DNA from 3 places in the Paenibacillus sp. FSL R10-2199 genome. Region 1 is predicted to be linked to each of the others. Evidence: predicted binding sites of a transcription regulator. Region 1 holds the regulator's gene; each other region holds the start of a gene.
What was found. The regulator Rex, encoded in region 1, represses fermentation and respiration genes when NADH is low (regulators of the CRP and FNR family bind a similar motif). The targets are predictions, from matches to a motif close to TTGTGAAATATTTCACAA.
Positions count from the first base shown of each region.

Region 1 (2,207 bases):
TTAACTCCTGCTCTAAGCAGTTCAGGAACACGGGCTACTCCGCTGGCCAGCTTAAGGTTGCTGCCGGGATTATGGGATACACCAACATTGTGGCGGGCCAGAATCTCAATCTCTTCATCGTTCAGATGAACACCATGGGCGATCAGGGACGGCCGGGTGAACATACCCAGCTTCTCCAGATGAGCGACCGGACGCAGGCCGTAATCGGCCACATTCTGCTCCACTTCATGACGCGTTTCGGACATATGCGTGTGCATCGGCAGATCCAGATCATGAGCCGCCTGGACAAACTTCATGAAAAACTCAGGAGGACAGGTGTAAGGCGCATGCGGCGAGAGCATTGCAGTAATTCTGCCGTCAGCCTTGCCATGCCAGTTCCGGGCAAAAGCAATCGCCTCCGCCAGCTTGTGATTCTGCACCTCTTCCGGGCACAGGCCAATAACACCGCGCATAAGTACAGCACGGATGCCTGACTGCTCGGTAACCTCAGCAACCCGGTCCATATGGTCATACATATCGAGGAAGGTCGTAGTGCCGCCCTTCAGCATCTCAAGAACGGACAAAGAGGTTCCCCAGTACACATCATCACCGGTGAATTTCTCTTCCATCGGCCACATTTTTTCCTGCAGCCAAGCCTGCAGTACCATATCATCGCCGTAGCCGCGCAGCAGTGACATCGCCGCATGGCCGTGGGTGTTGACGAGACCCGGCATGAACAGCAGCCGGCTGCCGTCAATAACCTCGGCATCCTCTTCAATTACAGGCTTATCTTCACCTATGTAAGTAATAAGATCATTTTCGATGGTCATATAACCGCTCAGCACCGGCTTATCGCTGCCAGGCACCAGAAAACGCCCGTTTTTAATAATGGTTTTATTGCTGCTCATCTTCAGCTTCGTCCTTTCCGTCATGCAAATAATAAGCCAGACTCTGCAGATCCGTAGTGAAATCGGCGGCATGAATCCGGATATTGGCCGGAGTCTTCAGAATGACAGGCGCAAAATTCAGGATCGCCTCAATGCCCGAATCCACCAGAATGTCAGCAACGTTCTGTGCTTCACTGTCCGGAACGGTAATAATCCCGATGCGGATGCCCTGTGCACGGATGGTATCCCCCAGCTCACTCATCGGCTGAACAGTCAACGAGTTGATCTGCTGGCCTACCTTAGGCTCATAAGCATCAAATACAGCTGTAATCTTCATCGTATCCTTCAAGTAAGCATTGTAATTCGACAAGGCGTGGCCAAGATTACCTGCACCTACCAGAGCTACATTAATCTGCTGGTCCAGCTTGAGAATATGCCTGATCTTCTCAATCAGATAAGAGACATCATAACCAATGCCTTTTCTGCCGAAATCACCAAAATAAGCCAGGTCCTTGCGGATCTGGGCGGGGTTGAGATCAAGCTTCTGTCCCAGCTCCTGAGAAGAAACTGTTGAGATTTCACGTTTTTGGAGATCGTTCAGGAAACGCAGGTACACTGGGAGTCTGCGAACGACGGCCTCCGATATTTTATCCGATTTCATGTTTTCTCCTCCTAAAAGTTTTGATAGCATATGCTGCTTGATTCAACTTCGCAAAACTCGCTTCGTAAGCATTCACTTAGGTTTGATAGCATATGCTGCTTGATAAGCCGGTTATAGGAACCGTGCTCCGGGTACTACTGCCCGTTTGGGCAGCAGCAGTGGAGCACGGGACTTCAGAACAATAATTACTTATACATAATATCAACCGGAGACGGATTATTAAACCCCGCCTTCTTCAAGCCATTCTGCAATCCGCGGAACGATCTGATCCGTCAGCATATGCTCCATCTTGGGACCGGGCAGCGAATACAGGAAATACTTCCCATAATAAGATTCGATTACCCTGGTATCATATACAATAACGATTCCGCGGTCCTGCGCGGTGCGGACCAGCCGCCCGAAGCCTTGCTTGAAGCGGATTACGGCCTGCGGGACGGACAGCTTCATGAACGGATTCTTCTTCTGTGCCTGGAGCAGCTCCGACTTCGCTTCAGCCAGCGGATGATTAGGCGGCTGGAACGGAAGTCTGACAATGGCCAGACAGGTCAAAGCTTCACCGGGAATGTCTACACCTTCCCAGAAGCTGCTCGTACCCAGCAAGACTGACGCTGTACTGTCCTGGAAACGCCGGATCAGCTTGCTCCGGCTGCCGCCTTCTACGCCTTGTCCAAGCACCGCGA
Region 1 covers NZ_JBBOBO010000001.1:4,139,432-4,141,638, reverse strand. Annotated here, with positions in the region: gene NYE33_RS17835 (amidohydrolase) at 1-887, opposite strand, end outside; gene NYE33_RS17830 (redox-sensing transcriptional repressor Rex) at 874-1,527, opposite strand; gene dinG (ATP-dependent DNA helicase DinG) at 1,747-2,207, opposite strand, start outside.

Region 2 (2,207 bases), 160 kb from region 1:
GGAAGCTAGAATCACTCCGGCAGCCATTCCCAATCTCCGGCTATTCTTCATGAATAATTGCATCCCCTGTCCCATGTGTTTGCGCTTACAATACCTTCCATAATACTATAGAATATTTCAGCGCAGAATACAAAAAAGCCCGTAGAGCAAGCCCCAAAGGGCCTGTCTACAGGCTGTTTGCAATCCATTCTAATATTGTAACTGCTATATTAGGTTTGAATTATTTAACTTCATTTGCTCCGGTTACTTTGCCTTCGATCACAGCAGTAGCCTTCACATCTTCACTTGCATAGTAGAGGTTACCGTCGATAGTAGCATCTTTGTACAGGTTGAATCCGTTAGCTTCTACATATACGTCACCTTTGATTGTACCGCCTTGAACGCGGAAGTTCTCGCTCTGTACAGTTACTTTAGGTGCTGTCAGTGTGTAGGTAGCTGTAACCTTGTGATCTGCATCTTGTGCATACAGGGCAAGCTTACGGTAGATCGCTGCAGATGCATCGCCTTTGTCATGGAATTCACCGGCTACAACAACATCTTTGTCAACGGTCAGATCGTTCAGGATTGCTACAATCCAGTTGCCGCTTTCGCTTACAGCAGCAGTGAAGGCATCTGCCTGGTTAACAATCGAAGCTGTGCTTTTTGCATCAGTCTGCTCTGTGGCTGGAGCTGTTGTTGCTGCTGCACCTGCATTATTAGCTGCGTTATTATTATTCGATCCACAACCCGACAACAATGCTGCTGATACCCCTGCTACTACTAGAACTTTGAATAATTTCATTTTTAATTCCCCCTGTTTCTTTTAATTAACTTTATTATATATTAAAATTTTTATGATAACAACGTGATAGTTTTCACAATATTGTGTCTTTTTTCACAAAGAAACATTTTAATTGTTTCATATCGTGCAAAATGCAGGTATTTCATGCTTATTTGTCTAATTTTGTTCGCGAACCCTCAGCGGCTCCAGCGGCTGATCCTTTCAATGCTAAAGCCTCCCACTCCTCTCTAAGCAGCCCCATTCGAATAGAATCGTAGAACTGCCCATCGTAGTAACGGCATTTCCGGAGTCTTGCTTCCATCGTCATGCCTAATTTCACCCCGGTCCTGATCATCCGCTCATTCCCGGACCATGTGGTATAGCCTACACGGACCAGCGGATACGCATTGAACAGATGACCGATCCACAGTCTGAGAGCTTTAGTCCCGTAACCGCTGCTCCAATATGCCGGATCATAGATGATAATACCCATTTCCAGCCAAAGGGATGGCTCATGCTCCCAATAGTAACTGACGTCGCCAATAACCCCGCCCTCTACTTCTATTACCCAATTTTTTCCGCATCCAACAATCTCCGCTCTGTTCCCATAATACTCTTCCCACGGAATCCGCTTGTGTTCGTAGTAAGGTGCATCCCATTTCTTCCACTCCGGTGCTTCCTCTTTGTGTGAGAGCTCCCACAGTCTGAATAGATCCCCTTCAGCTATCGGCCGAATCTGCAATTCATTTTCCTGATACATAGATTTCCTCCGTTGCCGCTAATATTTTACATACTGATATTATATTAACTGAACTGCTGAAGCTGTTGCTGGTAGTGAACATTTATAATTAAGGAATACTGAATGTAACGGCTGCTGTAAACTTTTCACGGAGCTTAGCGTTGTATAGGGGAAGGGGGCAGGACATGGCCAAAGAAACCATTCATCACTTTCTGCAGCAAGCCGGAACTTTGCTATACCGGTATTTGAGGAAACGCGGACTCGCCCGCGAGGATGCTGAAGATATCGTTCAGGACACCTGTTATAAATACTTAACCTATCAGGATGGTATCGGCCCGAAACAAGTCATGGGCTGGATGTTCCGTGTCGCCACCAATCAGTTCTATGATCTCAAGCGAAAAGACAAACGTCATCCGGCGGTCGATGTTGACGATATCCAGCTTCTTTCTTTAACCCATCTGCCGGAGATCCAGCTGCTGAGGCGGGAAACCGCACAGAATATCCGCGACACGCTGTCTATGCTCTCTGAGCAGCATCAGGAGCTGCTGATTCTCAAATATGAGCTGAACCTTACTTACAAGGAGCTCTCGTCCCTGTACGGTATGAATGAGAACACGCTCAAGACTCATGTTACACGCGCCAAAAACCAATTCATCAAACATTATGGGGAGGACTATTAAATGGAACAGAATCATGAACAGGACCCGT
Region 2 covers NZ_JBBOBO010000001.1:4,299,800-4,302,006, reverse strand. Annotated here, with positions in the region: gene NYE33_RS18520 (hypothetical protein) at 1-51, opposite strand, end outside; gene NYE33_RS18515 (polymer-forming cytoskeletal protein) at 221-781, opposite strand; gene NYE33_RS18510 (GNAT family N-acetyltransferase) at 930-1,520, opposite strand; gene NYE33_RS18505 (RNA polymerase sigma factor) at 1,685-2,179, shown strand; gene NYE33_RS18500 (anti sigma factor C-terminal domain-containing protein) at 2,180-2,207, shown strand, end outside.
Region 2: NYE33_RS18515 (polymer-forming cytoskeletal protein) is a predicted target of Rex. The motif match lies at 863-880, and genes of this name have one in related genera.

Region 3 (2,207 bases), on a different contig from region 1:
CAGTATGGCAGCGTAATGAACCGGCTACATGTATCCTGCTCTACAGTTGAGGAATTGAAGGAGGCTATTAAGCAGGGGGACTATGAGATGGAGCTTTCACCGTGTCTCCATACCAAGGTGAAGGCTTCGGTCATGATGAAGAAGCTGCTGAAGCAGCTTGCCGGCGAAGCGCCTTCCAGAGATGAAGCGGAGATTGGCTATCTGGCTTAAAGCGGCCCTGAAATCCTATGAAGTCATGTCCGGACTCCTCCGGCCATGACTTCATAGGTAATGTCTTCTATGCTTCCGGGGATGATTTACGCTACGCCTTGCGGTTTTAAGCAAAAGCCAGCTTCAATGCCTGCGGATGGAAGGAACCCATAATTTTATAAGCTTTTAAATGCGGATTGTTCATATCATTATCGTAAATAATCATATGCTGCCTGCCCTTGAGAATGATATCAAACCGCTGCTTCCGGTCAGCCTGTACGATGGTAATATAATAGCTGTATTTGTTGTCTGTGCTTACATTCCGCGCTGATTTCATTAACCGGACGTCGGCGAAATCATCACATATTTGTTTGATGGCCTCCGGCTCCGTAACCACAATATCCTTCTGTTCACCGGGAACAGAGGACAGACGGGTAATTTCAAGGGAGGCGATATCCTCCAGCCGGATGGTTCTGGCCACCACTTTTTTGAAGGAAGTGTAACGGTTTGCTGTATAGGTCATTAGAGAAACACCAGCTGCGGTCAGGATGGCGCCGGCAAGCATATATTTTTTGCTTTTGTCCATGGTTCAGTTCCTCCCAGTCATACGATTGTGTAAGTCCCAATTATAAAACTATAAACATCCGCACGCAAATTCACTTACTTTAATTACTTAATGATTTCTTTAATTACGTAAGCTTCCAAGGATAGCCCTTTTGCGGATATGATAATTGTGAAAATATGCACAAGGGGGCAAGCGTTACTATGAAAAAGAGATATGCAGCGACTCTTATACTCGTTCTTTCCGTTATGCTGGTTATCGCAGGCTGCGGTAACAACAATGCTAACGGCAGTGTCAATGAGAGCAAGGGTAAGAACAGCGCAACCACAGAGCCAGCAGCAACCACTGCACCTAAAGAGACAGCCGAAGCCGTATCGGGAGCATCCGAAGCGAGCTATACACCGTACGATCAGTTAAAAGATAAATATGATATCATCATTGTCGGCGCAGGCGGCGCCGGAATGTCGGCGGCGCTGGAAGCCAAGGCTAACGGCATGAACCCGGTTATTCTCGAGAAAATGCCGGTTGCCGGCGGTAATACTACCAAATCCTCCTCGGGTATGAACGCTTCGCAGACGAAGTTCCAGAAGGAGCAGGGCATCGAGGATACCAATGATCTGTTCTATGAAGAGACACTGGCAGGCGGCCATGATACGAACAACAAGGAGCTGCTCCGCTTTTTCGTGGACAATTCCGCAAGTGCCATTGACTGGCTGGATTCGATCGGAATCCGTTTGAACAATATTACGATTACCGGCGGAATGAAAGAGAAGCGCACCCACCGTCCGGAAGACGGCTCAGCAGTCGGTCAATATCTGGTTGCCGGACTCGTAAGAAATGTACAAGAGCAAGGGATTCCCTTGTTCGTTAATGCGGACGTGAAGGAACTTACAGTGCAGGATGGCAAGGTGAACGGCGTCAAGGTGTTGTTCAACCAGGCCGATGAGAAAACAATTACCGGATCAGCAGTGATCGTAACAACCGGCGGCTTCGGCGCCAATATGGAGATGATTACCGAAGTCAGACCTGACCTCGAGGGTTATGTGACTACGAACCAGATCGGCAGCACCGGCGACGGCATCCGGATGATTGAACAGGCTGGCGGCACAACGGTAGATCTGGATCAGATTCAGGTTCACCCGACTGTACAACAGGAGAAATCCTACCTGATCGGTGAAGCGGTCCGGGGCGAAGGTGCAATTCTGGTGTCCAGCGAGGGCAAACGTTTCGGCAACGAAATGGATACCCGTGATAAAGTGACAGCTTCCATCAATACACTTCCGGAGAAATCAGCGTATCTGGTGTTTGATTCCGGCGTGAAATCCCGCGTCAAAGCGGTGGACCAGTACATCAAGATGGGTGTAGTCAAAACAGCGGATACCATCGAATTGCTGGCAGAACAAATGAACGTTCCGGCAGATCAGCTGAAGAAGACCGTAGATACCTGGAACAGCGC
Region 3 covers NZ_JBBOBO010000002.1:621,015-623,221, reverse strand. Annotated here, with positions in the region: gene NYE33_RS30700 (PHP domain-containing protein) at 1-210, shown strand, start outside; gene NYE33_RS30695 (hypothetical protein) at 317-775, opposite strand; gene NYE33_RS30690 (flavocytochrome c) at 955-2,207, shown strand, end outside.
Region 3: NYE33_RS30690 (flavocytochrome c) is a predicted target of Rex. The motif match lies at 921-938, and genes of this name have one in related genera.